3 regions of the Lysinibacillus sp. SGAir0095 genome follow, and region 3 is predicted to be linked to each of the others. Evidence: riboswitches for the same ligand, from Rfam matches in the RefSeq annotation. Region 3 holds a riboswitch; each other region holds the start of a gene.
The links. A riboswitch is a leader RNA that binds a small molecule or an ion and turns the genes downstream of it on or off. The one in region 3 is predicted to bind thiamine pyrophosphate.

Region 1: another riboswitch for thiamine pyrophosphate. It lies ahead of C1N55_RS03130 (ABC transporter substrate-binding protein); the one in region 3 lies ahead of thiM (hydroxyethylthiazole kinase).
Region 2: another riboswitch for thiamine pyrophosphate. It lies ahead of thiT (energy-coupled thiamine transporter ThiT); the one in region 3 lies ahead of thiM (hydroxyethylthiazole kinase).

What each region holds. Positions count from the first base shown of each region.
Region 1 covers NZ_CP028083.1:620,216-630,722, reverse strand. Annotated here, with positions in the region: gene C1N55_RS03190 (phosphatase PAP2 family protein) at 1-471, shown strand, start outside; gene C1N55_RS03185 (hypothetical protein) at 507-707, shown strand; gene C1N55_RS03180 (YkuS family protein) at 838-1,083, shown strand; gene C1N55_RS03175 (hypothetical protein) at 1,109-1,357, opposite strand; gene C1N55_RS03170 (ABC transporter ATP-binding protein) at 1,481-2,386, opposite strand; gene C1N55_RS03165 (ABC transporter permease) at 2,406-3,599, opposite strand; gene C1N55_RS03160 (ABC transporter) at 3,610-4,728, opposite strand; gene C1N55_RS03155 (DUF4386 domain-containing protein) at 5,044-5,739, opposite strand; gene C1N55_RS03150 (helix-turn-helix transcriptional regulator) at 5,798-6,019, opposite strand; gene C1N55_RS03145 (hypothetical protein) at 6,021-6,467, opposite strand; gene C1N55_RS03140 (GNAT family N-acetyltransferase) at 6,673-7,173, opposite strand; gene C1N55_RS03135 (hypothetical protein) at 7,288-7,560, opposite strand; TPP riboswitch at 7,784-7,893, shown strand; gene C1N55_RS03130 (ABC transporter substrate-binding protein) at 8,003-9,019, shown strand; gene C1N55_RS03125 (thiamine-binding protein) at 9,022-9,312, shown strand; gene C1N55_RS03120 (ABC transporter permease) at 9,312-10,073, shown strand; gene C1N55_RS03115 (ABC transporter ATP-binding protein) at 10,070-10,507, shown strand, end outside.
Region 2 covers NZ_CP028083.1:3,486,509-3,497,015, forward strand. Annotated here, with positions in the region: gene motB (flagellar motor protein MotB) at 1-565, opposite strand, end outside; gene motA (flagellar motor stator protein MotA) at 549-1,352, opposite strand; gene C1N55_RS20625 (hypothetical protein) at 1,721-1,861, shown strand; gene C1N55_RS17265 (beta-class carbonic anhydrase) at 1,953-2,552, shown strand; gene C1N55_RS17270 (GNAT family N-acetyltransferase) at 2,626-3,177, opposite strand; gene C1N55_RS20830 (polyphosphate kinase 2 family protein) at 3,340-3,600, opposite strand; gene C1N55_RS17280 (hypothetical protein) at 3,862-4,593, shown strand; gene map (type I methionyl aminopeptidase) at 4,616-5,368, opposite strand; gene thiT (energy-coupled thiamine transporter ThiT) at 5,704-6,261, opposite strand; TPP riboswitch at 6,385-6,492, opposite strand; gene C1N55_RS17295 (magnetosome magnetite crystal formation protein family) at 6,626-6,958, shown strand; gene C1N55_RS17300 (AAA family ATPase) at 7,153-10,230, opposite strand; gene C1N55_RS17305 (exonuclease SbcCD subunit D) at 10,227-10,507, opposite strand, start outside.
Region 3 covers NZ_CP028083.1:3,952,919-3,963,425, forward strand. Annotated here, with positions in the region: gene C1N55_RS19410 (alpha/beta-type small acid-soluble spore protein) at 108-368, opposite strand; gene C1N55_RS19415 (S8 family peptidase) at 591-1,565, shown strand; gene C1N55_RS19420 (3-oxoacyl-ACP reductase) at 1,693-2,454, opposite strand; gene thiE (thiamine phosphate synthase) at 2,441-3,079, opposite strand; gene thiD (bifunctional hydroxymethylpyrimidine kinase/phosphomethylpyrimidine kinase) at 3,069-3,884, opposite strand; gene thiM (hydroxyethylthiazole kinase) at 3,881-4,621, opposite strand; TPP riboswitch at 4,789-4,887, opposite strand; TPP riboswitch at 4,942-5,041, opposite strand; gene rpsI (30S ribosomal protein S9) at 5,206-5,598, opposite strand; gene rplM (50S ribosomal protein L13) at 5,621-6,058, opposite strand; gene truA (tRNA pseudouridine(38-40) synthase TruA) at 6,273-7,025, opposite strand; gene C1N55_RS19455 (energy-coupling factor transporter transmembrane component T family protein) at 7,048-7,845, opposite strand; gene C1N55_RS19460 (energy-coupling factor ABC transporter ATP-binding protein) at 7,842-8,714, opposite strand; gene C1N55_RS19465 (energy-coupling factor ABC transporter ATP-binding protein) at 8,690-9,535, opposite strand; gene rplQ (50S ribosomal protein L17) at 9,993-10,373, opposite strand; gene C1N55_RS19475 (DNA-directed RNA polymerase subunit alpha) at 10,421-10,507, opposite strand, start outside.

The DNA.
Region 1 (10,507 bases), 810 kb from region 3:
GAGACAAAGGTGATTTTTGGCGTTTCACTCATTGTTCTCGTGATGATTTGGGTTCGCCTCCGTGATTACAATTTAATGTTTTTCGTATTTCTAACAATCGGAATTGGATACGGATTATATCAATTTTTAAAACGTGTCGTTGAACGACCACGTCCCGAAATTGTCGATCAGTTCACCACATTTAGCTTCCCTTCTGGTCATGCAACCCATGGAATTTTATTTCTTTTGACCCTTGCCTTTGTATTTAGCCGATTGGTTAAATCAAAGAAGGCTTCCCAAGTAGGCTGGATTATGGCCATTATTATTTTTGTACTAATTGGCCTTTCACGAGTAACAGAAGGACGTCACTTTGCATCTGATGTATTAGCCGGGTGGTCACTTGGCTATACTTGGTTTATCATTTGTGCTTGGTGGTATTTCATTAGTCACAGCGATTTAAACAAATTGCCGAGGACAAATTCAAAAAATTAACTACTATTTGTTTATATAAAGATAGGTGAAAAATAATGAAGTTAACAGATAAAGAACTGGCCGATTTGTATATGAAGTACAAGAAGGAAAAGAAACTGTATAAACAAAAAAAACGACAGTCGTTATATGATTTAAATCATTTTTTTGAGTGCAAAAAAGCCTTATCCCTTATTAAACTCGAAATGCATAGACGCGGTTTAAAGAAAAAGCATGCAAAGAAACTGAGCAGCTTTTAGCTTAGAACCACTTCAGGGTATTACACTTGATTCAAAGTGTAATATCTTTTTTTAGCTAACTTATTTTTTTAGATTGAATGAATAATTCATCTTCTGTTTTGGCACATTACTTATGGGAGGTGTAAGAATTATGGCGAATACAATTGGTGTAGAACAATCACTATCAAACGTGGAAGCAGCCTTGAAAGCAAAAGGCTATGAAGTAATCCAAATTCGTAGTGAAGCAGATGCAAAAAATTGCGATGCTTGTGTAATTACAGGTCAAGATGACAATATGATGGGCATGAGCGACACTACAGTTAAAGGACCTGTTATCGATGCAACGGGTCTTTCTGCTGATGAGGTTTGCGAACGTGTAGAAAAGCTATTCCATTAATCATTAAAAAGGAGCTGTTCTGGAGTCAATTAGACTCGAGTACAGCTCCTTTTGATATTGGAATAGCCGAGAGATTGTTTGGCGAGGACAAGTCTCCCATATTATTTAAATATTTGTCTACGAGGCTCCTTCTCGCAGACAATTTTTTCGTCTTTTCCAGATATTTGTCCACGAGGATCCTTATCGCAGATAATTTTTTCATCTTTTCCAGATATTTGTCCACGATCCCACTTCTCGTGGACAATTTTTTCGCCTTTCCCAAATGTTTTTCCACAATCTCAAATCTCGTGGACAATTTTCCACTTCTAAAATAAAGAATCGATTTGCTCACAATTATTGTGCCAAATCGATTTTTTTAGTATCTCTTAATTACTGTTGAAACCTGTCTGAGGTCTCCCTATTCGTGATAATATTTTGAATAAAGATCGCCAAGCGTCATTTTTCCTACACTAAATTCTTGTTTATGATGTTCACTTAGGAAAGCTGAAATACTTTCCAATTTTCCAGAATCATTATTGGGAAAGTCAATTAGTGTTACGCCACTGGCCAGCAATTGGGTATTCAGTTCTGGGAAGGCTTGCGATAGTTTTTCATTTAACTCCGGCGTCCCCTCTGTTACACGAATCACAATATTTCCGTTGATTCCTAAGTCCTTATAGATATCCTCAATTAAATCTAGCTTCGCATTTTTCACAAAGAAAATACGATCTGCGTATTTCTCCAAATTTTCCAGTAAGTGAGAAGCAATGATAATCGTTTTTCCTTCCGCTTTTTTCTTTACCAGGATTTGCGAAATAATTTCTACTTGCGTAGGATCTAAGCCATTCATTACTTCATCCATTAGCATGATTTGCGTATCTGACACAATTTGCATAGCAAAGCAAAGTCTCTGACGCATCCCCAATGAATAGGTCCCAGTTTTTTTATTGATATATGATTCCATTCCAAGTGCTGTAATCGTGCTCTCAATCAATGCCGGGTTGCTTTTCCACATGGAAGAATAAATTTTAAGATGCTGCTTCCCAGAAAGATGATTATATAAATCACTCTGATCTGGCATCATCGAAACGAGCTTGTGAATTTTCACTTCATTCTTTTTCGTTGTATACTCCAGTTCATTATTAACAAGCACTTTCCCAGTAGTTGGTCGAAGATAGTTCATGATGACATTCATCAGCGTAGATTTTCCTGTTCCATTGGGAGCCACTAGACCGATAATTTCTCCAGGGTGGAAAGTGATTGAAACCTCTTTTAAAATATCTCTACCTGAAAAATTTACACCTATATTTTTTAGCTCAATCATACCGCTTCCTCCTGTTTCATCAAAATAACTTAAACCTTCTATGATTACTAACTATGAATGTGATAAGGAGACAAATGACTGTACATAAAGACATCACAAGAAGACCATTTGCCAGTGTTAGCGCTACCGAATTATTGAGATACTCACGATACCCTGCAATGATCTGCCCAACCTGAACATAGCTCGATGGGTACCATTGTATATCCTTTACAAACCCAAGCCCTCTCACATAATAATAAAATTCGGCAAAAACCACGACACATCCTACTACTAAATTAGCAAACTCATTTCTAACGAGAACACTTACCAGCAATAGCAAAGAAATCAACAAAACAAACCAAAAAAGAATTAATAAGGCATTCTGGAATAGATATTCTCCCATTGCAATCGACGTAAAGGCTTTTGCCTCATAACTAAAAATCGGTACCGGTAAATTAAAATCACCTAACCCATTTTGAATTGCTATTAGGAAGAACCCAACAGACAATGGGATAACAGTTAGGATGCTCCCTATTAAAGCAACCCCACCTTTTACAAGAAGCCTACTCCAGATTGATATGGGGAACCCCTTTATTAACGTTGGATTCCGTTTATCTTTTAATACGATATCAGCAGTAAAGAGAATACAACCGATTAAAAGAATCAAAGGTAAATATCCATGGAGTAGCCGTTGCAATGTTTGCAAAGCCGTCCTTTCCTCGAAAACATTTATCGATAGATCAGAACTTCCATCGGCATAACCTTTAAAACGACTAGCAGAATACATATAGGCATAATGTCCATCTTCAGTTGCATACAGGTTTCCTGCAGTATAATAACGGGAATTGTAATAAAGAAACCCCTTCCCATTTCTAAAAATCATAAAATCCGAGTACTCATACCACTTATAAGTTGCCTCTGCGTACTTCTTCATATCATTGTCATCTAAGGCATCCAACCGTTGTTGATCATATTCATTCCATTCAGGAAAAATGGCAGCAGCAAATTGTGTTAAAGGATATGTATTCTCATCAATGACTACGTTGTTAAGAAAATCTTCCCTTGTTAGGAATCTTGCTTCAATCTCATCTCTATCAACCTTCTCAATCGGGTCATAGGATGGCGCAATTTTCAATGCGTAGAAGCATGCAAAAAACAGTAGAATGACATAGATGGCGATATTCTTCTTATTGAACAAAAATTGAATAAATTCAAACTTAAAATAGGCTCGCATAGTTCCCCTCCTATACTTTTTTTAGTTTTCCAGTAGTAAAGAATAGCTTTACAGCAATCAGCATCAGCACAATACTGACTCCGAGATAGATTAACCCATGGCTTATTTCTAATCCGATTGGCTTTGCAAGCTCGAGGCTTTGTCCATTTAATAGATTAGTAAAGTTCATATAGTTAAATGGATTAAATGGAACAAGGCTAACTAACGCTGGAAATAAAGAAGGAGCAATAAACAACAGCAATTGAACAAACAAAGTTAAATACATATTTCTTAATATCACATTTAGAATAACGGATAACAAAATGGTAAAAATCGATATAAAAATCATATAGACTAAGGCAATTCCTATGTATTCGAAAGTTGTGATTACTTTGAAACTGCCATCATAAATAGCAATCGGATACTTTGGGTTCCCTACCCCATAAAAGTAGATGAAGGGCAAACTACAAATAATTATTTCTACTATAAAAATACAGACAATGAGCATTGCTGAAGTAGATTTTGCCAGCACATATTGATCAAAGGAAACAGGATATCCTTTTATTAATGAAGTATGACGAAACTCTTCAATTAAAATTCCACATGAAAAAATACTGATAAAAATAAACCAAAAAGAACCTAGCATCATAAATAGATTTACGAGAAATGGAAAGAAGGACAACGCCTCCTGTGAGACCAAGATTCCTGTTTTGTCCATGAATTCATAGAGTATGGAATCCAATTGATTCTCTGTTTTTGTCGGAAGATTCGTCGCAACCTTTTCATAGCCTTCTAATTCAAAAGCATTTGCTCTTAACTCTGCCAGCTTAATACCCGTATCCAAATATAACTGTGGACGGTCTATTTTTAGAGCCATACTTTGATTCACAACATGGCGTTGCTGTTGGAGCAAGTTATAATACAAATCGCTCCCATTCCCGTAATCCATGGCATCTGCCGTTTGAAACTTTGTCAGGGCTGATGCGACAGATTGATATTCACTTGCCTTTTCATCTATAAGTTTTTGTGAATTTTCAACTTTCACATAATAAAATAGTCCAAAAACGAATATTGCCACTACGATACAAGCAATTATATTTTTCTTATTTGTTTTTTCTATAATCAAATCATTCTTTAACAGCTTCCACATAGATAACCTCCTATTAATATTGTTTCTATAAAACTACTATATTTCCAAAGAAAGGGAATCGTTTATCAGTATACCAAATTTTCCGACTATTATGTACATATAAAATTAGAGTTGGATATTACGCAAAAAACTTCAGCTGCTCTCTATTTATTTCTCCTTCAGAGGGAAATTGACGAATATAAAAATGCACCTCCAATGTTAGATGTAACTAACAATTGGAGGCGCATTTTCCCCTAAAAAATCACCGTTTTTATAGCCTGCCATAAAACAAATTTTCGCTAGTGAGCTTTATATCCTTGGCTATCTTTAAAAGGTTTATGCTATCTGGTCGTGTTCTGATTGAACAGATATGGAAGCAATAGCAGATTTATTGAACCCTTTAACGATAAGCCAAATGGCTGGTAACGCAAAAATTCCACCCCATAGTGAAACTTGTGGAAATACACCGTACATGACTAAGAAAGCACAAATGAAAACTAGTATTGCTCCTGTTATACCCAGCGTTGATATGAATCTAGGTACCAGCTTAGTCTTGTAAAATATATAACTGTACATTATTGTGTTTATACCAAGCATGAAAAGAGGGCCAAGTAAAAATGTCCAGTCATGTATCGCTTTTAAAAGAGTCCCTGAAGCTAGATAGTAGGCAGCATTCTGAGATCCACCTGCAACAAATTCCCGACTTATCGTCAATAGTGAAAGAACGCTTATTATCCCCACAGTGATGATAACAGCTTCAAGGAACCTAAAACAAACATGCCAAAGAGCTATGGTTTCATTATACTTTCTTAAAATAGGAAACATTGTTGTTGCAGTACCAACTACTGAAACCACAAGAATCAACTCCATAATTGCACCTAGTATTACCTGGTTTGCATGTTCGGTGCCTCTATTTAGATAGTCTGTTCCATTTAATATAGGATCATATAAATTAAGACCAATTACCGCCGTAATGGCTGCAAGTAAAAACAGAACTCCTACAATTTTTGCCGTTTTCTTATCTGAACTCATCTATTATCCCCTTTGTCGAATAAAATCAAAACGGTAAACCCTATCAATCAAAGTTCTTCTACTTTGTTTCCTCTTCATAGAAGAATACTTCTTCCAATGGTAAATTAAAGGATTTAGCAATACGAAATGCCAGTTCTAGAGATGGCGAGTAATTTCCCTTTTCGAGAGACACGATTGTTTGCCTTGTTACACCCACCTTGTCAGCCAATTGCTGCTGTGTCATTTCGTCATGGTTGAATCGTAATTTTCGTATGTGATTGCCGACAAGATTTTTGCCCATCTTATACTCCTCTCCTATAGTGATATAGTTTTGTAGCAGATCCAGTTACATCAGATATGAATCCAGAAGCAATTAGGATAACAAACATCACCTGTAATGGCTGATAGATAATCAGTGAACCCATGGCAAGAATAAAGCCTAAGATAAACACAAAAAATGAATTCCGGAACGCTTTTAATTCGATTAACTTATCCAGTTCATCTGCAAATTTTGGTTCCCTCTCTTTTGTTGTCATTCTAAAGACAATATTAAAAAGAATACTGATGATAATATGTGCCACGATTGAAAACACTGTCAGAATAAGTACGAAAGAACTCCAATAATGAAAGGTTTCCATCGACTCCAGACCCTCTTCAGGGTAACGCGGGTACATATACAAGCAATAGGATACAAAAATAAGGATGGCACTAATCAATGATACGATGCTCTTCTTTTCTTGATAGGTCATCTCTTCACCTCCCATGTATACTTCATTTTACATCATGTAAAGTTTGTTATACATATTGTATGTTGAACCATACAAAAAGTTAACTACAAATTACATTAGTTTTCCAAAGAAATTTCTTCTGCTATTTGTTCAACAAAAAAAGGAGTTGCCTCATATGTAGTTTGAGACAACTCTTTTTAATTGAAATATAGTACTTTATTTAATTTTATAGTTTCTTTCCCAAAATTACTAAATCTCTTTTTACTCCGTCCAAAGTAGCCACTTCCGGGAGATGCGCCCATCTATCGAAGCCAAATTTTTCAAATAAGCGAAGACTTGGTTCGTTATGGCCAAAGATGAAACCTAGTAAAGTCTCAACTCCACAGCTTGGCGCGACCTCTATTACTTTGGATAATACTGTTTTTCCAAGGCCATGTCCTCTAAAATTTTCATCTAGGTAAATGCTAACCTCTGCAGTTGCTTGATAGGCAGGTCTTCCATAAAAGTCTTGAAGGCTAACCCATCCACAGATTTCCCCACTTGTTTCCACTACCCATAGAGGTCTTTTAGAAGGGGTATGCTCATGGAACCACTTCAATCGATCTTCAACCGTTACCGGCTCAGTGTCTGCTGTGACCATTCTGCCTGAAATCGTTGAATTATAAATCTCTACAATTTTCGGTAAATCTTCTAATGTGGCGTCGCGAAATGTAATTTCTAGTGTCATAAAATCTCCTCTTCCAAGTTTTAAATTCATGTTAATTCTATTTACACCGGATTACAATAAAATCTTTCACAAAGATTTGCAAAAGAAAAAGTGCTTCTAAACTTGTAGAAACACTTATCTTCTCATTCTCTTAAAAATGCCGAGATATACAAGAACAAATCCGATAACTTCCAGTAAAACAAAGCTATAGATCATCACTGTAAATCCTACAAAACCGTCCCCTTCATCCATCCCAAATAAAATCCCCGCAATCCAAGACAGTAAAGGTGCGATGGCAACGATGGCCGCTACACCCCATATTAAAAGCTTTTTTTTCGTGGCCTTGTTGCGACTAATATAAACTGCCAATACGATGGCGAGTACTAATATAATGATAGCTATTGGCACTGTTTTTCTCTCCTAAGTTATTTCTTTTTAAGCTATAGATTCTCTTTTTTAATTATATCAAAACTCTTCTATTCCTGTAACATGGTCAACACTTAGAATTCTAATTATGTTCGGGCTGACGCTAGAAGTTTGCCGCCAATTCTATTATTCTCTATCATATTTTAGAATAATATTGAACTTTTATCACAATTATGTCTAAAATAGGAAATGTAAGTTCATATCAAGAAGAATGTAGGGGGGCTGGTTTAGCCAGCTGAGACTGTATCCGTATGATACTAACCCTTTGAACCTGATTTGGTTAACACCAGCGTAGGGAACATTGGCTTCAATTTGATTTTCTTTCATGTTGAAATGAATGTTGGTTACGTCTGGGATGATTTTGATCCTGGGCGTTTTTTATTTCTTCTTTTTATGGATTAATTCATTCTATTGGAGGATTCCCATGAAAAGACTTTACATCTTAGTAATGATGGCAGTTTTCGCGCTTGTTGGCTGCCAATCGAACGAAACAGAAACAGACTCGAACGCTTCTAACGAGCAACCGAAGGAAAATTTAGAAAAAGTAACCGTTGTGTTGGATTGGACACCTAACACGAACCACACTGGACTTTATGTCGCCAAAGAAAATGGCTATTTTGAAGAACAAGGTTTAGAAGTTGAAATCATTCAACCAGGTGATGCAGGTGCCGATCAGCTTGTAGCTTCAGGTAAAGCAGAATTTGGTGTAAGCTACCAAGAATCGATTACGCTCGCTCGAACACAGGATGTCCCTATCGTATCCATTGCAGCTGTGATTCAGCACAATACATCCGGTTTTGCCTCACCAGCAGACAAAAATATTGATTCGCCAAAGGATTTTGAAAATCGAGTATATGGCGGTTGGGGCTCCCCTATCGAACAAGCCGTGTTGGAAACACTAATGAACACTGAAAAAGCAGATATCGATAAGCTAGATATCGTCAATTCGGGTAATGCCGACTTTTTCACAATGGCTAATCAAGGAATTGATTTTGCTTGGATTTATTACGCGTGGACAGGCATTGAAGCTGAACTTCGGGGAGAAGACATCAATATGGTGTATTTAACAGACTATAGTGAAAAACTGGATTACTATACTCCAGTCCTTGCAACAAACGAAAATATGATTGAAGAAAAAACGGAAACGGTGAAAGCCTTTGTAACGGCAGCCTCTCAAGGATATCAATTTGCAATTAAAAACCCGGAGGATGCAGCAGCTATCCTTTCTAAAGCAGCTCCTGAATTAGATACTGAGCTTGTACTAGAAAGTCAAAAATGGCTTGCAGACAAATATCAGGATGATGCACCGCGCTTTGGCGAGCAAAAACTTGAAGTTTGGCAAAATTATGCGGATTGGATGAAAGAAAACGGTGTTTTAGAAGGTGAATTTACCCCTGAAACAGCATTTACAAATGAATTCCTACCGGAAAAAGGAGAATAAAAATGGCAAATTCATTAATTAGTGTACAAATCATTCCAAAAACAAAAGAACTTGAAGATGTAATCCCATTTGTTGATGCAGCAATCGCAATTATCGATGCAGCTGGTGTGAAATATAAAGTTCAGCCCTTAGAGACAACAATGGAGGGGGAACTTTCAGAGCTTTTACTTATCATAAAAAAAATGAATGAAAAAATGATTGAATTAGGTAGTGTCAATGTAATTACTCAGATGAAAATTTTGTACCAACCAACTGGAATTTCGATGGAGACATTAACGGAGAAATATCATTAATGCAAAAGATGGGTATGCATGGAGGAAGGTCGCTTTTCTTCCTCCTCTTTTTATTTCTGCTTTGGGAGCTGCTCATACGAATAACAGAGACACCAAAATGGCTATTGCCTGCTCCAAGCGATGTTATTATAGAGGCTACTACTTTCTTTAGTGATTTTTATGGGCATTTACTTGCTACCATTTATTTATCGATTATTGGTCTGGTTATTGGCTGCAGTGTCGGAATTTCCATTTCCACTATTCTCCATCGATTGCCAAAAGTAAATGAAGTCCTTTATCCACTTTTGATTTTATCGCAAAATATCCCGACGATCGTGTTGGCCCCGTTACTTATTATTTGGTTTGGCTTTGGTCTATTCCCTAAGCTTATTATCATTAGTCTTGTTTGCTTCTTCCCCATTGTTGTAGCAAGCATGGATGGTTTTAGGCAAACAGCACCTGAGCTAAAGCATTATATGAGGATGGTTGGGGCAACAAATAAACAAATCTTTTGGAAACTGGAGCTTCCACATGCCCTTCCCTCCATTTTTTCTGGTTTAAAAATCGCAGCCACATACAGTGTAATGGGCGCTGTAATTTCAGAGTGGCTTGGTGCCAAAAAAGGGATTGGCGTTTATATGACACTTGCTCAATCGTCATTTCGCATTGATCGCGTATTCGTTGCAATAGGCTTTATCATGTTATTAAGTATTTGCTTATTCGGGGTAATCCGTCTTATGGAAAAACTAGTAGTTAAGGGACGAAATGAGGGAATAAAATGAGTCTTACAATAACTGAATTGAACATGGCCTTTGGACATCTACCAGTACTAGAAAAAATGAATTTGCAGGTGAAAACCCATGAATTTGTTGCCATTCTTGGACCTTCCGGCAGTGGAAAAAGCACACTTCTTCAGCTCATTGGTGGTCTTCTAACTCCTGATTATGGAACGATTCAGCTGAACGGTGAAACGATAAATGGAAAAAAGGGCTCGATTAGTTACATGCCTCAGCACCCCTCCCTATTCCCATGGCGTACAGTGCTAGAAAATGTAGTACTAGCAGCAGAGTTGAAGGAAAAACCAGATTATGAGGAAGCAAAACAGTTGCTTGAAAAGGCTGGATTATCAGAGTTTGAATCCTCCTATCCAAGTGAATTATCCGGAGGGATGAAGCAACGAATCGCATTTATTCGAGCGTTGCTCAGCAAACAAAGC
Region 2 (10,507 bases), 470 kb from region 3:
TAACAGATAGTTCCCAGTTTGAGCTAAACTCTTCTGTATTTTGAGGAATATTGTCTGTATGTCCAGTAACCACAATATGTCTTGCTGGGTCTAATTTCAAAATTTTTGATAATTCATCGGCAATTTCAACATAATCTTGCTTTACATCTGCTTGCCCCGGATCAAACAAAATACTATCTCGGATTGTTATTAATAACCCCTCATCGGTCATTTTTGTGGCAAATGTACTTTCTAATTCATTAACCGCGATAAAATTATCAAGTCGATCTTGAATTTCCTTTAGTTCCTGCTGATCTTGAAGATAGGCGGCTTCCTCTGCGGAAATTCCATCTGTTACGGCATCAGGCTTTTCCACCACCGAAGTATGATCCATAAAGCCTGTACCACCGTCAAGAATCTCATTAAACACAGCTGACATTTTATCAAGTTTTTCTTGATCTATTGAACTTGAAGCAAATAAAACAATAAACAGGGCTAACAATAGGGTCATTAAATCCGAATAGGGTAATAGCCATGATTCATCTACATGCTCATCATGTTTTTTCTTTTTAGACTTCTTTGCCATTACCACCCGCCCCACTTTCGTCTGTGATTTTACGGCGTTCCTCCGTTGGTAAATAAGATGCTAGCTTTTGTTCAATGACACGAGGTGCTTCCCCTTCCAATACAGATAAGATGCCTTCGATCATTAAACTTTTTTGTTTCACTTCAACTGCAGATTTACGCTTTAGTTTATTCGCAAACGGGTTCCAAAGTACATAACCAGTGAAAATACCGAGTAAGGTTGCAACGAATGCACCTGTTATGGCATGTCCTAATTTATCGATATCACTCATATCCCCTAATGCGGCCATTAAACCAACAACGGCACCAAGTACCCCTAAGGTTGGCGCATATGTACCTGCTTGCGAGAAAATTAGTGCACCACTCGCATGTCTCTCTTCAAGTGCTTCTACTTCTTCTGTCAGCACATCGCGAATATAATCAGCATTTTGACCATCGATTGCCAATGTTAACCCATTCTTTAAGAATGGATCTTCCACTTCACTTGCTTTACTTTCAAGTGCTAACAACCCTTCTCGGCGAGCTAAATCTGCCCACTGGGAAAACATTTTTATAATCTCAACTTCACTTGTACCCTTTTGTTCAGTGAAAAGAATTTTAAATAACTTAGGGACTCTTTTTAACTCACTCATCGGAAACGCCACAGCAATTGTAGCGACTGTTCCGACAATTATTATTAGAAAGGCCGCAGGGTTAATTAAAATACTTAAGCTTGCACCTTTTACAACCATCCCGACAAATACAGCAATTATTCCGAGTACGATTCCGACTAACGTTGATATATCCATATATGTTCCTCCAAATCTTCTACTATTCTTTTTTTCGACAAATAATTTATTTTTTTTACAGTCATATGACAGATTGATTGAAACAAGTTAAATATATTTCAAAATTTCTACAAACTTTTAAATTCCTTTAACTAAATAGATATTTTTTTCTATAAATGGTATTAACATTTAGTTTTTCGCGGGACATAAATTTTTTTCATACTGCTAGCTTTACTGCTTTTACTCATAAATTTTATGAAAAGGCTAACGCTTCTCAGTCCTTCATGAAATTGGCAAGATATTTTTTCGTTCCATCTTACAATTCATAAAAGATATATAGTATAATAGGTTCCAAGACAATTGTTAGTTTAGAAAGGAGTCTTTCAACAATGGGTATGTTTATTTCAACTGTAGCTGGCTTTTTCGTTGTGTTAATGATTGCAATGGCAATGTTCATTCACTATTTACGTGTTGGATTAGATTCTAAATCTTCAGTACGAATCGATCCAAAACCAACAGAAAAATTCTAAAATATTAAGTCAACAAAATTCTCTAACGAGTTTTGTTGACTTTTTTCGTATATAATGAATTTGTATAAATATATGAATAGGAGTTGAGTGAATGATGGGAACTTCTTTAAATGAAATCCTAAGCTTTAATGAGTCCTTTGTTAAATTCAAACAGTACGAGCCTTACATTACATCCAAATATCCTGACAAAAAATCGGTGATCTTAACTTGTATGGATACTCGTCTAGTCGAATTACTGCCTAAAGCAATGAATTTGAAAAATGGTGATGTCAAAATAGTAAAAAGTGCAGGAGCTCAAGTCAGTCATCCTTTCGGAGCTGTTATGCGAAGCATATTAGTAGCTGTGTATGAATTAAAAGCCGACGAGGTTTATGTAATCGGACATCATGATTGTGGCATGAGTGCCATAGATCCAGAAGTAATGATTCAGCATATGGTTGAACGTGGAATCAATGAAGATATTTTTAATACGGTTAAATATTCTGGAATCGACATTGTTGACTGGCTTCGAGGGTTTGGGGATGTTTCGACAAGTGTTTTAAAAAGTGTTGATATGATTCGTAATCATCCTTTGATGCCAAAAATGACACCGGTTCACGGACTTGTCATCGATCCGAATACTGGTAAATTAGATTTACTTGCTGATGGGAATACCAATTTAAAGGAAAGTGAAACAGAAACACTCCTTTAAGAAATAAAGAGGGCTACCTACCTAAATACAATTGCACTAAAACAAATTGTATGATAAGCAGGATAGCCCCATTTTATTTTCTAAGATCATCTTGAAGTAAAGAATATAAATAATGATCTTCCCAGCTCCCATTAATATACAAAAGCTCTCTTAATAAACCTTCCCGAACAAATTGGGCATTTTCCAGTACTTTAATGGAACCTTCATTCTTGGGTGATACATAAGCCTCAATCCGATGCAGCTTCACATTATGAAATGCAAATTTAATAACTTCTTTTATCGCTTCAGTTGCAATCCCTTTACGTGTATACCTTTCATCAATTGAGTAGCCGATAAATGCACTATTGTATGGAAGCCTCTTAATGGCATACAAGGATATATGTCCAATTAATGCATTGCTGCCTTTGGGATAAATCCCAAATGAGAATTCCCGATTTGCACGAAGTAAATGAATACTTTCTAATATTTTCTTAAATTGCGCCTCTTCAGTGTAAAATTCTTCTTCATGAAGCGGCTCATGTATGGACCAGAAAAATTTATTCCTTCTCATGAGTTCAGCTAAACTTCTAGCATCGGACTCTACAAAGGTGCGTAATAATAAGCGATCCCCCTCAATCTTTACCAACTTATCACCCTTTTTATGTAATAAATTCAAAAACTTTTTCACCATCACAAAAGTACCCTAAAGCCTTTCTTGAAGTATCTTACGACTAGCCATGTTTCCATTATTTTGCACATTATCTATTTCTTTAATTCAAGCTTCTTTTATTAATTCCTTCTTTCAAAATTAAAAATTAGTAATCGTTAATCCTTTTTGTCCTGCCGCCTGCTTTAAATGAGTAATTGTTTCTCTTAATACTTTTATGCGAGCATAATGCTTATTATTTCCTGAAATCAAAACCCAAGGTGCGTTAAAGGAATCCGTTTTCTCAAACATTTCATTAGCACATTCCACATACTCATCAAACTTTTCACGATTACGCCAGTCTTCAGCGGTCAATTTCCATGCCTTCATCGGATTAGTTTGACGCTCATTAAAACGGGCCAATTGTTCTTCTCCATCCATTCAAATACAATTATTAGACTAAATTTATTTTTAAGAGAAATTGTTGAATATTAAGCATTTCATATTGGAGCTTTTCTAGTTCTTTTTTGTATTCTTATTTATCGATTGTTATATTTAAGTCTAGAGCTTCAATTCTTTGCATCACGTTCACTCCTAAATATCTTTATTATTATTGTATGTTAATGGAAAATGTTGTTCAAAGCTTTGTTAATGTATATAATTTTATAGAAAGGAGAGGAATGAATGAGTCGACTAATCTTATTATTTACTTCGGTCATTGTAGCCACACTCTTTACACTAAATGCATTTTGGCTACAATTAAATGGGCATTCAACAATAGATATCATAAATCGATTGCCATTATTATTTGCACCAGCAAATTATGTTTACTACATATGGATTATTATTTTCATATCTCTTTTCCTTTGGATTTATCACTATATCAAGTACCGACGGACTGACCTCTTTATTACGAATTTTCAAACGATATTGTTCATAGTCGTAGTGATTCTTCAAATTGCCACACTTTGGAGCTGGCATAGCGATTATTTCGTTTTATCAACTGTACTTTTATTCATACAAGTTGTAACGTTATTCGTACTTTATTATTCTTATCCGTTGAAAAAAGAGATGCTTACAATACGAATACCCGTTTCGATTTACTTTAGTTGGTCAACCTTCTTACTGATTTTAAATTGCTGTTACCTTTTAGTAGAATATCAATGGTCAGGTTTTGGAATAAGTAATGCTCTTTGGGCCGTGATTCTAATGACCTTTGGAACAGCCATTGCACTACATCTGAGATTTCATCATTTTGATATTGCCTATCCAGCCGTGTTTATATGGTGTTATATCGGAATTGCAGTTCAAAACGGTTTTGACGAACTTTTAGTTACGACAGCAGCTCTATTCTTAGCAGGCGTTATGATTGTGGGCCTGTTCCTAATAAAAAAGAATCCTGTACACTTGAAATAACCTCAAGTGCCAGGATTCTTTTTTAGTCCTCAATTTGTGTAAGAATAATCGGTTTATCTTTTGTAACAACAATCGTATGTTCAATCTGGGCAACAAGGGATTTATCTGGTGTGATAAATGTCCAACCATCTCCCGCTTCCACAATATGCTCCGCTTTTTCGGAAATAAATGGTTCTACCGCTAACACCATTCCTTCTTTCAGGATGGTAGTATCCCAAGCATCAAAATAGTTTAATACATGTTCTGGCTTTTCATGTAAAGCACGCCCTACACCATGACCAGTTAAATTCATAATCACTGTTAACCCATTATCTCTAGCTTCACGTTCTACTGCTTTACCAATTTGATTTAGTTTTGATCCCGCTTTAACTTTTGTCATTGCTCGTTCAAATGCAGATTTTGCTACTTTACAAAGCTTTTCTTTTTCAGGGTGACCATCTCCCACAACAAAAGAAATTCCTGTATCTGCAAAATAGCCATCGAATGAACCAGATACATCAATATTTACCATGTCACCTTCATTTATAACTCTAGAACCGGGAATACCATGTGCTACCTCGTGGTTGACACTAATACAAGTAAAGCCAGGGAAATCATACTCCCCTTTAGGACCTGAAATTGCTCCTGCTTCTTCAAACATACGGCCGCCAATTTCGTCTAATTCCTTTGTTGTAATACCTGGTTTTGTTGCTGCTTTCATGGCATCACGAATTTCAGCACAAATTCGTCCAATCTTTTTTAACGCTGCTAACTCTTCACTTGTTTGTACAATCATCTTAAATGTTCCTTCTTCCTATTTACATATCTCTATATAATATACCACAATCATAACAAATTATTGGGCATGTAATCTTGAAGAAGGGCTTTTGAATTCAAATATTATAATACGTTCTTTAGCCAACATATAATTCACAAATATAAATTTTGATTTAGTGTTCCTTAGGTGAGTAGCCTGAGTACACACGAAGCTCGAGCCAATTTGGGATAGCAATGTGTTTCATCCACCTTATGAATCGCATCTCACTTCCATCTCTCCCTAACAATACGTTTCCTCGACGGTTTAATAAATTGAAAAAGACGACCTTAATTACTTCTGGTCGTCTTTGTCATTTATTTTGTTTGTAAAAGTCTTGGGGCTGCAGTGAAAATTAATGAACCTACGATGGCTGTTAGGATGATTGCTGGAATCATATAAGAACCATTATAAATTATTGTATATAGCCAAACATTTTGATCGCCTGCGTATTCACTAAAGAAAACAGCACCGGCAATTGCATGTGCTGCGTAGCGCAATAGTCCGCCAACTACTATCCCCAATACAATATAAAGGGTAATGTTTTTCTTATTAACTTCATGAGCTGCTCGAAGAATTTGTTTTCGGAATATGCCTGCAAGACCTACAACTGAGAATGCTACTCCATAATCAAGTAACGCTTGAACCCAATGTAAGATGTAAGCTCCAAAACTCATTTGTAAAACACCAATTAGTAAGCCTGTGGTAATACCTGCTAAGATTCCCCAACGCACCGCCATGATGAGGATAGGTAACATTACAAAGCTAATGGAGCCACCTTGAGCCCAGAATTTAAATGAAATTTGGTCCAGTACCAGACCAATACCCGCAAAAATCGCAATCTCAACGAGCATTAATAGTTTTTTATTGTTCATAACAAATCTCCTCTCTTTAATTCAATTGGAACCTAAGAGAAGGATAGAAATCCTAATAATATAAAGTCTAGATTTCTCCAAAAATAAAAATGGCGCCAGGACAGAGCCTAAACGCCAATTGGAGTCGGTTTCTATCCACATCCCTACGCAAGTACTAGCTTACAGGTTCAAAGAGTTAATGCAACAAGTGCATAATCTCAGCTGACTTCATCAGCTCCCCTTGTGGTAAATACATTTTGTTTAATTGTTAGAACATTACTAATTGTATCAAACTATATGTTTTTTTCAACTAGAATATGAATACGAATCCTTTATATTGTCAATCACTTCCATATATAATTAAAAATTATAACGAGGTGAATACATGGAAAATAATAATAAAATACTTTCTGCCATTTGTTATGTTAGTTTATTGTTTGCACCTTTTTTATTGCCTATTATCGTTTACTTCGTCATTAAAGATAAAGAAGTAAAGTACCATGCAAAACGCGCAATGCTATCACACTCCATTCCCACAGTTCTTTCTATTCTTTTAGTTATCTTGGGGTTAATCGGCGTATTTTCTATGAACTATGACAATATGAACGGATACATTATGAAGATGTTCATTTTGATGGGAATTTATTTTGCTATCACGATCGGAGTGATCATTTGGAATTTAGTTCAAGCCTATCGAGTTTTCCGGGTAGGTTTCTAAAGTACCTTTTAAGGGTATAGTTCTTATAAAGGTGAAGGAGTGCATTATCTATGAAATTGGGAAAAACCATAAAAACGATTATGAAGGTGGCACCAATTGTATATCCCATAATCAAAAAAGTAATGGATAAGAAAAAATCATCAAGGACAGGCTATAAAATAAACGGCAGAGACTACTAAGGTCTCCGCCGTTTTTTACTTAAGCAGAAAGGACGTTTTACTATAGCCCTCTTTTAATTTTTCGACCTGTAAAATGGCAGGAATTGCTGCTTTCAACTCGGATACGTGTGAGATAACGCCAATGATTCGTCCGGATTTTTGAAGATCAATCAATGTATCAATTGCTTTCATTAGGGATTCTTCATCTAAGGAGCCAAAACCTTCATCGATAAACATCGTATCGATTTTCACATTCCCTCGGAAGCTTTGAATTACATCCGCCATTCCTAGAGCCAGACATAAGGAAGCATTAAACTTCTCTCCACCGGATAACGATTTAACATCTCGCGATTGACCTGTATACGTATCGTACACATCTAGGCTTAAACCACTTTGGCGTCCGTGGGATTCCTGTCTATCTGAACATTGTAAATAATATTGTCCATTTGATAGATTTTTTAATCGAATATTGGCCGCTTCTGTAATTTGTTCTAAATAACCCATTTGTACATATCGTTCAAAGGATATTTTTTTACCATTTTGACCGCGCAATAGATTGTATAAATCGATTATTTGACTAGACATCTCCTCAAGCTGGAATATCTTATCTGCAACGTGATCTAATTTCTCGGAGAAGTCTATGGCTTGGCGTTCATATTCGAGTGAGCGATTAAGTGTTTGAAGCGTATTTTCATATTCGAGCTTTAATGTATTTAACGCCTCTTCAATTTTTGCTAAATCTACTTTTTCTTTTCCTTCCAGCTCTTCACTCTCTTGCTCAACTTGAGTAATTATTGTATGAAGCACTTTCGAAAACTCCATATATTGATTCTGGAGATGATTAATTTGGAAATCATCTCGAATAGCAGACTCAAAATGCTTATAGTTCTCAAAGGCAGCTTCATGCATTGCCCGTTTAAACTCTTCTTTTGCTCGGTGAAGCTTTTCTTCAAGATTCTCAATTTGTTTTGCTGTTTGGTTTACAACTTCTTCTGTTGTAGCAACATACTTCTCCACCTCATGTAAATGCTTTTGCACCTTTTCCCATTGAGAAAATAAAGTTAGCTTATGCTGTTCAGAATCTGCAATTGCCTTGTGTAATTGTGAAATATGCTGTAATTCACTTGGTATAGACTTTTGCTGTTCTGTTAAAACTGTACTTTCCTTTAAAAGTTGTTCTTTCGTTTGATGGTGTTTTCCTTCTAGCTGTCTTTGTCTTCCTTCTAATTGTTCAAGTACTAATTTCAACTGTTTTTGATTCTTTTTATAGGCTACTAGTTTTGCATCGTCATTTTTCAGTTGCTCAATTGTTAGATTCAAATTATTGAACTGTTGAACAAACTGCTGTTCTTTTTCTGGTGTTGCATGATGTCTTTCAAGCTCTTGTTCACATTGAGTTACTCTTGCTTTAAGGGCGCTTATATTTGCTTCATCTCTATACTTCTTTTGCTCAACTTCGGCAAGACTTGCCTTTAACTTTTTAATAGTTGCTTCATCAACAATCTCAGTATGTTCAGCAAGGATCTGCCCATGTTCTTTGCTGCCGCAGACAGGACAAGGTGACCCAGGAACTAAACTAGCTGCTAGTCGTGATGCCTGGTTCGTTAGCCATTTTCCTTCTTCTAATTCGTAAGTTTCTTGTGCAATCTCGTATTCTTTTTCCACTTGATTTGCATTCGCTTGTAGGCCATTCAAGTCATTTTTCAACTGATTATAGTTTGAAAATAGGTTAATCACTTCTTTTAAGTTACTTTGCTGTTCTAGAAGCTCCTTGAAGTTTTCCGTTTTCTCTTCTAGCTGTTCGATTAGCTGGTTAAGCTGAACATCTTTTTCCTTTTCCCCATTAAACTCTTGCTCAATTTTTGCTAAAGCAGTTCGAGCGTCCTTTTCAGCAAGCTGTAGAGACTGAACCTTTTTGCTTAATGCTTCAATTTGTTCATAACGCGGTAATAATTTTTGAAGATCATTTAAATGTTGAGCTGCATGATCACGTTCCTGTTGTTTAGCACTCTCTATCTCAAACGCTATATTTGCTTCCGACAGATTCTTTTTAGCCACTTCTAAGCTTTGCTTTACACTTTCTAAATGGCTTTGCTTTTCCACCTTTTCTTTGTGTAATGCATGGCATTGTTGATTTAATGGCTGAATCTTGCTCGCACGAATGGCCGCTTCATATTCATTTTTCATTTGTTCGTGAATTGGTTTTTGTTGTTCTAATTCTTTAAGCTTTTGCTTTTTCTTTTCATAGTTATCAATTCGGTCATTTATTGCCTTATTATGTACAAATAGATTGTACTGTTCATCATGTTTTTTAACGGCTTTGGCATAGAGTTTTTTGTCTTCTACAATTTTTTCTTTATAATAATTAATTTCCTCATCCAGTGCATCTTGAATTTGATAGACATTTGACTCTTGCGCTAAGACAGCAAACAATAAGGAATCTCTTTTTGGCAAGGTTCCTTCAATTTGAGCGATATAGCTATTTTTCAAAGTACGGGCACGATCTAATTCTGTCTCTGCTTTTCGTTTCTTTTCCTCAAGCTTTTGAGTCATTTCACCATAACGATTGGTTTTGAAAATTTTACGTAAGATTTCTTCTTTATTATCTGATTGCGAGGTTAATAGCTTACGGAATTCCCCTTGCGGAAGCATGACAATTTGATTGAACTGATCATAAGATAATCCAATAAGTTCCTCAATTTTTTGATTGATATCCGTTACTCTTTGTCGTTCCACCGAAGCTACTTCTTGTCCATCATTTTGCAATTCAAACAGCTCATATTTCTCCCCGGTAGCTGTTTTCCGCCCTTCCTTTACATGTGAAAGCTGGCGTAAAACACGGTAGGTTTTCTCATGGATCTCAAACACTAATTCAACCGCAGTGTGAACTGAATCTTCGGCAAAGTCACTTCTTAATGTTTTCGTCTCTTTACGATCCTGTCCACTTCCAAAGCCATATAAAGCAAAGCAAATGCCATCAAAGATCGTTGTTTTGCCCGCTCCTGTAGAACCTGAAATGACAAATAATCGGTTGTCTTTTAGCTCCTTGAAATCAATAACTTCCTCACTTTTATATGGCCCAAAAGCTCTCATTGTTAGTTTAATTGGCTTCATCTTGCTACCACCTCTTTCGTTTCACGTTCTTCACTTAGCAGCTCCTGTAAAACCTCTTCAAACAATTGCTGAGCTATTTCACTTGGCTCCTGTCCTACTATTTCTTTATGGAAAGCCTTAAATAGGCTGAAGTCATCCAACTGCTCTCTTCGAACAATAGCTGCTTCCCCTTCAATTGTTTCTCTTGGAAGTGCTTTACGCTCGACATGCATTGCATTTGGATAAACTGTACGAATTTGCTCCATTGCACCTACCACTGGCGTTTTGTCGGTTAATC
Region 3 (10,507 bases):
TCCTTTAATGTTTTTTATAGTATTTAACTTCGTGTTTTAACTATTCGTTTAGTAGACATTTTCATATAAAAAATCTCCCACCAAAACTATGGAGAGAGATTCAATTTTTATTGATTTTTATTTAAATTCTCTTGAGCCATTCTTACAAGTTCTTTTACCATGCTGCCGCCTAGTCTGCCACCGACTTTTCCTGCCTGTTCAGAAGTTAGCTTCCCATTATAACCTTCTTTTAATGGAACCCCTACTTCTTCTGCAATTTCATATTTGGCTTGTTCTGGATCGGTTGTGCCAGCAACTTTTGCCTTTAATTGATCGAGTCCTTGACGAGCCTCAGGAACTAGAATTTTATTTCTATTTCTTCTTGCCATTATCATTCCCTCCTTTCTATCTATCATGTCCCAAAAGAGGCTTAAACATGTTCTTACATGAGAATGGATGCAAAAAACCATCCTTCAACATAGGAAATAATATACATTTTTTATAAATTAATAGTAGAAGAAGGAATGTAAAATTTGTATGTTGAACTAATATAAATAAGGGAGAAATTACTAACTAGTAACTTCCGAATTTAATAAAAGGAGCGGATGAAAATGATTCAAAAACCGTTACAAGTCAAATTAATTCCTTACACTATTGAGTCGGTTGTCGAGAACACAAACGAAACACCAAAAGGAGTCGATTTAATTCAAGCACCTACAATTTGGGAAGATAGTCATCAAGGTGAAGGCATTGTAATTGCAGTTATTGATACAGGTATTGAAACAGATCATCCCGACCTCAAAGATCAAATTATCGACGGGAAAAACTTTACTCCCGATTATGATGGAGATCCTAATATATTTGAAGATAATAATGGCCATGGTACCCACGTATCAGGAACAATCGCCGCTACCTTAAATAATGAAGGGGTTGTTGGAGTAGCTCCTAAAGCAAAAATCCTAAGTTTAAAAGCATTAACTGGACAAGGGTCTGGAGATTATGAGTGGATTATCAATGCCATTAATTATGCAGTAGAGTGGCGTGGACCCGAGCAAGAACGAGTACGCGTCATTTCAATGTCTCTTGGCGGTCCTGAAGATGTTCCTGAAATGCATAAAGCCATTCAAAACGCAGTTAGCCAAGATATTTCAGTTGTTGTCGCAGCTGGTAACGAAGGGGATAGTAGTGAAGATACATTTGAGTATTCTTATCCCGGTAAATACAATGAGGTCATTCAAGTTGGAGCAGTTGATAATAACTTAAAGCTCGCGCCTTTTACGAATACAAATGAAGAAATAGATTTGGTTGCTCCAGGAGTAGAAGTTGTTTCTACTTACTTAGGAAGCAAATATGCTTCTCTTTCCGGCACATCCATGGCTACTCCTCATATTGCCGGGGCTATAGCACTGCTAATTATTTTAAGTGAAAAAGAGTTTGGTCGTTCTTTAAGTGAAGCGGAAATTTATGCGCAGCTTATTAAACGAACTTTACCAATAGGAAATCGTAAAAGCTCTGAAGGGAATGGTTTCCTCGAACTTAACTTAGTTGAAAAAATTCAAGAGATGATGACTGCAACACATATTTAGCAACCCCGCAATTATTTAGAGCACATTTCATAAGAAAATGTGCTCTAATATTGATTGATACGTTATTGCTATACTTATTTACCTTCTGTAGATTGAAAATAGATGTTAGTTAGAAAAGATGCCTTACCTAATCCATAACAAGTCCACCGTCTACCACCAAATTTTGTCCTGTGATTGCTCGCCCCCACGGTGAAGCAAAAAATAGGGCAACATCTGCTAATTCTCTCGGAGTTGTAACCTTTTGCAACGGTGTAGAAGATTCAATGATTTGGAAAACTTCTGCTGTTGTCACTTTACTTGCATCAGTTTGCTTTAGAAGCCCCCCAGACATCATATTCACCGTAATACCATAAGCACCTAACTCTTTGGCCATATTACGAGTAAAGCCGACTAATGCCGCTTTGGCGGTCGTATATTCATGGTAGGCTACAACAGGATTCTGAAAAAGATTCGTCCCTATATTAATAATCCGCCCAAAGCCAAGTTCCTTCATATCATTTAGACAGGCTTGAACACTATTTAGAGCACCCTGAATTGTTCCTTCGAATTGCTTATTATAATCAGCCCAGCTGAGCTCAAAGGCATTTTTTTGTGTAAGCGGATTAAACTCAAAATCAATCAGTGCATTATTTACAACCGTTGTGATAGGTGTATTAAAGTATTGTTTCGCTGAATCCACCATTTGGATGACTTCTTGACGATTCCGTATATCTGCTCGCAAAGCAATTACCTTATCCCCTAACTCTTTGGCCAAATCCTCAGCCTTTTCCTGACTCTGATAATAGTTAATAACGACATTTGCCCCTTCCATTACAAATGCTCTAACAAGTTCTTCACCAACACCTCTACTTGCACCTGTTATCAACACAGTTTGTTCATTTAGTTTCATTCCCATTTCCCCCACTTAGAGCCTGAATTGTTTTTTCTATATTTGGACTTTCACAAATGACTGAAATGACAGATACTCCATCAGCACCGCTTGAACGAACTTCAGCTGCATTCTTTTCATTGATTCCACCAATCCCTACTATCGGAAAATTGGGATACTGACTTCTTGCCTTTTGCAAAAAATCAACTCCAGCAGGTGGTTGTGCATCTGTTTTGGATTTCGTTGCATAAATGGGACCAATACCCACATAATCTGCACCACTTTTAACAGCTAGCTCCATCTCCTGTTCATTATGTACAGATACACCGATGATTTTATTTTTCGCTCTTGCCCGAAATTCGGTAATTGCCAGATCATCCTGCCCAACATGAATACCATCAGCATCTAGCTTTAATGCCAGTTCGACATCATCATTCACAATAAATGGCACGCCATATGCCTTACAAAGCTTCTGGCATGCACGTGCAAATGACTCAAGTGCTTCACCAGTTAAACTGCCTTCTCCCTTTTCACGAAGCTGGAAGCACGTAATCCTTGCTTTCAGTGCTTTTTCTAGCGTTTCTAGTGGTTCCGAAGAATTTAGTGTCCCCATTATAAAGTACACATTTAAGCTGTCACGATTCATGGACTATTACCTCGCAATGCCCATTTGCCCTCTTATACGCAAAATGATTTGTCGGGCCATGTCCATTTCCAATCGATAAAGGAATAGAAATGGCTAAATGTATGAATTTCTTTGCTTCAATAATGGCCTCCTCTATCGTTAACCCTTTTGCTAAACCCGCTGTAATGGCTGCTGAAAAGGTACACCCGGTACCATGCGTATCCTTCGTTTGGACACGTGGTGTCATCATTGTAAAGAAACCACCGTTCCAATAAACAGTGTCCGCAGCAAATTCTCCAGCTAAATGACCTCCTTTCATCACTACATACTGCACGCCCATTGCCAATAGCTTTTTCGCTGCTAGTTCGATATCTTTGGCATTACATATAGACATCCCTGTAAGTGTCTCTGCTTCGGGAATGTTCGGCGTACAAATTGTCGTCAGCGGAAGTAATTTTGTTTTTAGCGCCATCACTGCTTCCTCTTGCAATAAACTCGCTCCTCCTTTGGCAACCATGACTGGATCAACGATAAGGGGAATATTTTGTCCTTTCATCACATCTGCTACAATCTCAATGAGTTCAGCAGAAAAGAGCATGCCTGTTTTAACTGCTTGAACATTAAAATCTGATAGTACAGCATCTAATTGTAGTTTCAAAAATGCAGGTGCGACTTCAGAAATTCCATGGACGCCAAGTGTATTTTGTGCTGTGAGGGATGTAATGGCTGTGGTACCAAATACACCAAGCTCCTGAAATGTTTTGACATCGGCCTGAATTCCCGCGCCTCCTCCAGAATCTGAACCGGCAATTGATAAGGCTATCATTGGCATCCCTCCGCTAATTTTTGGAGTGTATTAATGAATTTGAACTGGAATGTCCCTAACTCTTTGCCACTTTGTTCACTTGCTTCTTTATATTGTTTTAACGTAGAAGCCAAATCCTGCATTGGTTGCTCGCTACTTGCTAATACTGCTGCGCAAATAGCACTTAATAAGCAGCCTGTTCCAGTCACACGGGTTGCATATACATTTCCGCCATGTACTTGTATAATGTCTTCCCCATCAGTCACTAGATCAGCCTCACCTGTTACAACAACGATGCATTTGTACTTCCTTGCAACCTCTTTTGCCACTTGGATTGTGTCCATATCACCCTTGCCACTATCGACACCACGAGACTCCCATGCGACACCGTAGATTGAAGCCAGCTCTCCTTCATTACAACGAAGTACATCGATCTTAATCTGTTCAAGGAGTTGCATAACGACATTTTTACGGAAGGGTGTTGCCCCAACGCCTACAGGATCTAGAACAACTGGCACACCGCATTCATTTGCCTTTTTCCCGGCAACAAGCATTGCCTCACTGGTGCGGGTATTGACTGTCCCAATATTTAAAAGCAAAGCACCTGCTATCGAAACCATATCTCCTACTTCTTCTACTTCATCTGCCATTACTGGTGAAGCCCCGATAGCCAGTAAACCATTGGCTGTAAAATTCGCTACAACATAGTTCGTTATACAATGAACAAGTGGTTTTGCGTGATTAATTTTCGTTAGCATAGCCTCTCACCTCTTCCATCTAGTTTTGTTGCATGCATGGCATTTTGTCCTTGTCCATCTGATTCTGTTTGAAATTTCTTCAAAAAATGCATCTCCTTGTCCTCCTTTTAGTGATTCCAAGAGCAAAAAAGCCTCTACTTTAGATAGTAAAGGCCAAAAAAAGGTAGACTACACCCTTGATTGCTCCCTACGTCAGTCTTAACTGTCAGGTTCTAAGGGTCAGGTTTTAACCTTCTCAACACGAATGTGTCCCCCCGCAATTAAAGTAATTTTGCAAAAGAAAAGCTCTCCTCGAAAAAAGGAGAGCATACAAGCACATAGATAATTTGTACGTTGCTCCCTACGCCCGTATTAACGGATCAGGTTCTAAGGGTCAGGTTTAACCTTCTCAACACGAATCGTGTCCCCCTGCAAAACATTTAATTAAATTCTATATTACACGAAATTAATGAAAAATCTATATTTGTTTGAAATATTAGGTGATTTTTACCATTAACAATGAAAAAATATATCGTCCTTAAAACCTCATTTCCATAAAAAAAGACCCCCAAAGCAAATGCTTTGAGAGTCTTGAAACGCCAAAATTAACGTTTTGAGAACTGAGGCGCACGACGAGCACCTTTAAGACCGTATTTTTTACGTTCTTTCATACGTGGGTCACGAGTTAGTAAACCTGCAGATTTAAGTGCTGGACGGAAATCTGGGTCAACTGATAGTAACGCACGAGCGATACCGTGACGGATTGCACCAGCTTGACCTGTGAATCCACCACCGTTTACGTTTACAAATACATCATAGCTACCTTTAGTTTGAGTTGCTTCTAATGGTTGGTTGATGATTAAGTGTAAAGTTTCGAATGGTAAGTACTCTTCGATACTACGGTTGTTGATAACAATTTTACCTTCGCCTGGTACTAAACGTACGCGAGCTACTGAGCTTTTACGGCGACCTGTGCCGATATATTGAACTTGTGCCAAGGGTATATCCTCCTCTTAATAATTATCCGCGAAGCGTATAGCTTTCCGGTTTTTGTGCTGCATGTGGGTGTTCTGCTCCAGTATAAACGTTAAGTTTACCGAACATTTTACGTCCTAAAGAGTTTTTAGGAAGCATCCCTTTAACTGCTAATTCGATCATTTGTGTTGGGTATTTGTCTTTCATTTCGCCAGCTGTACGTTGTTTTAAACCACCAGCGAATTGAGTGTGACGGTAATAAATTTTACCTTCTAATTTGTTACCTGTTAAATGAATTTTGTCAGCGTTGATTACGATAACAAAGTCACCTGTGTCTACGTTTGGTGTGAATGTTGGTTTATGTTTACCGCGTAAGATAGCAGCTACTTCAGAAGCTAAACGTCCAAGCGTTTGACCTTCTGCGTCAACTACTAACCATTTACGATCTACTTCGTGACCTTTAGCCATGAATGTTGTACGCATTTATATATCCTCCTAATCGATTCGATTACCGTTATTTTTCATTAGTATACACTTATAAGTTTCGGGGCTTATTTGTGGTGGTAATGAAAATACCATATGTCATCTTATAATATATTTACACATAAGTCAAGAAAAAAAGCAACACACCTGGACGTGTTGCTTATTTATTTTAGCACACATATCTAAGTACGTGTATGACCAGATTTTGGGCGTTCTATGTCTCATTTTTATAGAAAACTTTCTCAAGGTAGAGACCCTGTGGTGGTGCGGTTTTACCCGCATTTCCGCGATCCATTGAAGCAACAATTTTCTTTAAGTCTCCTGCTTCTTTCTTCCCTATACCAACTTCCCACAAGGTACCGGCAATGATTCGTACCATGTTATATAAAAAGCCGTTACCTTCTATGACCATATGAAGCTCTTCTCCCTGCCAGGAGAAGTTCAATGAATGAACAGTACGAACTTTATCTACTACACTTGTATTCGCCGCACAGAAGCATGAGAAATCATGGGTACCGATAATATATTGTGCAGCAGCCTGCATATTATCGATATTCGGCTTCACCCCATTGGTTTCAACCGTATAGTGTCTACGAAAAGGACTTTGCTCTGATTCGCAATTCCAAATGTATCTATACCGTTTCCCCGTTACACTGTATCTAGCATGGAAATCAGCCTCTGCTTCCTCTACTGCTATCACACGGATATCTCGAGGCAATTGGACATTTAATGCTTTTTTATAACGATCCAGTGGAATTGAAAGCGATGTATCAAAATGAATCACCTGTCCAGTTGCATGCACACGGGCATCCGTGCGACCACTCGCAGTTATTTTAACTTTCTCGCCTTTATGCATTTTCGATAATACAGTTTCAATTTCAAGCTGAACAGTTCTTTCCCCTGGTTGAACCTGATACCCTGCAAAAAGAGTACCATCATAGCTAATCGTTGCTTTTAAACGTCTCAATCACGTCACCTCAAACTTATCCCTAATTACGGTAAAATACCAATAATGCCGTCATAATGACAAATACAACTAAACATACTGTGTCGCGCCAATCCCATTTTAACTGGCGATATCGCGTCCGTCCTTCTCCTCCACGATATCCTCGTACCTCCATAGCTGTTGCTAAATCCTCAGCCCGTTTAAAAGCACTGACAAAAAGCGGTACTAAAAGTGGCACAACAGCCTTCACACGATCTTTTAAAGGCCCGGCACTTAAATCCGAACCACGTGCCATTTGCGCTTTCATAATTTTATCTGTTTCATCCATTAATGTCGGTATAAAGCGAAGGGCAATAGACATCATTAAAGCTAATTCATGGACAGGCAGTTTTACCTTTTTTAAAGGGTTTAGCAATACTTCAATCCCATCTGTTATCGAAATAGGTGAAGTCGTCAAAGTCAAAATAGATGTCATAAATACAAGTACCAGGAAACGTATTGAAATAAATATCCCTTGTCTTAACCCTTCCTCATAGACTTTAAAGAAGCCAAGTTCAAGGAGAATGTCCCCTTCTCTAGTAAATAGAATATGAATTAAGAACGTAAATACTAATAGAATCATCACCGGCTTTAAACCATTAATCAAAAAGTATAAACGAATACGAGACATTAAAATAACAAGCAAGGTAAATGCTAATAGAAACGCATAGGTAATGATGTTATTCGCTAAAAAAACTACTAAGATAAAAGCAAAAACAAAGATTAGCTTAGAGCGAGGATCTAATCGATGTACAAATGAATCACCAGGTATATAACGGCCAAAAATCATTTTTTCCATCATTTAGCATCACGCCCCTCTCGTATGGCATGTGCAACTTCCGCTGCCAGTTCTTCCTCTGTTAAGCAAATTTTTGAAAGTGACTTATTCATTAACTTTTCAATCTTTCTTTGGAAACGGACAATATGCGGCAGTTCTAAACGATATTTTTCAAGAGTATCCGCATCCGAAAAAATTTCACTTGGTGTTCCGTTCAGTACACTATGACCTTCATGCATAATCGCGATTTTGTCCGCGTAGCGTGCCGCATCTTCCATACTATGAGTAACTAGTATCGTCGTTAACCCACGTTCTTTATGAAGGGAATAGAACATGTCCATAATCTCTTTTTGCCCACGGGGGTCAAGACCAGCTGTCGGCTCATCTAAAACGATAACCTCAGGATCCATTGCAAGCACACCAGCAATCGCCACACGACGCATTTGGCCACCAGACAAATCAAAGGGTGACTTGTTTAAAGTTTCCTCTGGTAAGCCTACTAGCTTAATTAGCTCGCGTGCCCGTTCTTCAGCTACTTGTTCGGACACTCCAAAGTTCATGGGTCCAAACATAATATCCTTTAGAACGGTTTCTTCAAATAATTGATGTTCAGGAAACTGAAAAACAATGCCCACCTTTTGGCGAACTGGCTTTAGCTCCTTCGCTTTCTTCCCGGCTTCAATTACACGTTCTCCGATATGTACTTGTCCTTTTGACGGCTTTAAAAGGCCATTAAAGTGCTGAAGGATGGTAGACTTCCCCGATCCTGTATGTCCTATGATTGCCTGATAGGTTCCATGAGGAATTGTTAAATCAACACCAAATAAAGCATATTTTTCAAAAGGTGTCCCCATCGAATAGGCGTAGCTTACTTGTTGAAGTTTGATGTCCATAGATCATTCACCAACTCTTCTTCTGTCATATGTTGTCCTGCTAATAACACACCATTTTCTTTGAAAAGGTTTGTCATTCGCATAGCAAAAGGTAGCTCTAAACCAAATTCCACCAACTTGTCACCAAGTGCAAAGATTTCAGTAGGCGTTCCTTCAGCATACTTTTTCCCATCATTCATAAATAACACACGATCAGCAAACAGTGCTTCCTCTACATCATGTGTAATGGAAAGAACAGTTAAACCAATTTCTTCACGTAGTGCACGAACTGTTTTTAATACCTCATCACGACCTTGTGGATCGAGCATGGATGTCGCCTCATCTAAAATCAGGAGCTTTGGTCGCATAGCAAGAGCTCCTGCGATTGCAACTCGTTGTTTTTGTCCACCAGATAAATGGTGAGGCTCATGGTTTAAAAACTTGTCCATCTTTACTTGCGCAAGTGATGAATGAACACGTTCAACCATATCTTTATAGGGTACTCCACTATTTTCTAAAGCAAAGGCTACATCATCTTGCACAGTAGCACCAACAAATTGATTATCAGGATTTTGGAAAACCATACCGATATTTGAACGGGTTTCCCATAAGTTCTCTTCTGTTAAAACATTTCTCATCACACGAACTTCTCCCTCTTGTGGAAAGAGTAATCCGCTTACTAGCTTGACCATCGTTGATTTCCCAGAACCGTTATGTCCGACAATCGCGATCCATTCTCCTTCGTTTATCGAAAACGAAACATTTTGAACAGCTTTTCGAAGCTCCGGGTTATCTGGTGTATATGAAAAACTTACATTATTAAACGATAAAATCTCGGTCACTGATCTTTGCTCCTCTCTATCTCTACTAACTAAATTACACTGTTTTAGACAGCAATGCTACCTTTTCGTATAAGGTGTCATATATATAAATAAGGTACGTTTACAAATCAGCAAAACAACGCGATTGAAACGTACTTTATTTTTGTATATGTAATTTTAAAATACCTTAAGTACAGCAGATAGACTCCAGCCGTTTTTAAGAAAATAAAAAAGCGCGCACCTCATTCAGAGAAATGCGCTTTACTTCTACATTTGTAACAAGAACACAGCTGCTCAATTCCGTGCTCTTTTTGAATGAGGTGCGGAGAGCTAGACGAGACGCCATCAACAAGTGATCCGCTCATTATAACGCTCAAGCCATTTTATTGTCGTATAAATCATTTAATAAAAATAGAGGGGTCCGGGTTCAACCGGTGAACCGGACACCCTCCTACCTGTTTACATAAGAAATCAAATATTAAACTAATTCGATAACTACTACAGGTGCACCGTCACCACGGCGAGGTCCTACTTTAAGGATACGAGTGTAACCACCTTGACGCTCAGCGTAACGTGGTGCAACATCATTAAATAACTTTTGAAGTGCAAATGAAGTTGTTTCGTTACCTTCAGCATCAGTAGTTGTTACTAATTCACGACGGATAAATGCAGCCGCTTGACGACGAGCATGTAAATCTCCACGTTTACCTAAAGTAATCATTTTATCAACTACAGAACGTAATTCTTTCGCACGTGCTTCAGTAGTTTCGATGCGTTCGTTGATGATTAAGTCAGTAGCTAAATCACGTAATAACGCTTTACGTTGAGAACTTGTACGACCAAGTTTTCTGTAACCCATGGATGTTCCCTCCTTTAATCTAGAATGCTATAAGTAAATTCACTTGATTAGTCTTCTTTACGTAATCCTAAACCAAGTTCTTCTAATTTAGCTTTTACTTCTTCTAGTGACTTACGACCAAGATTACGTACTTT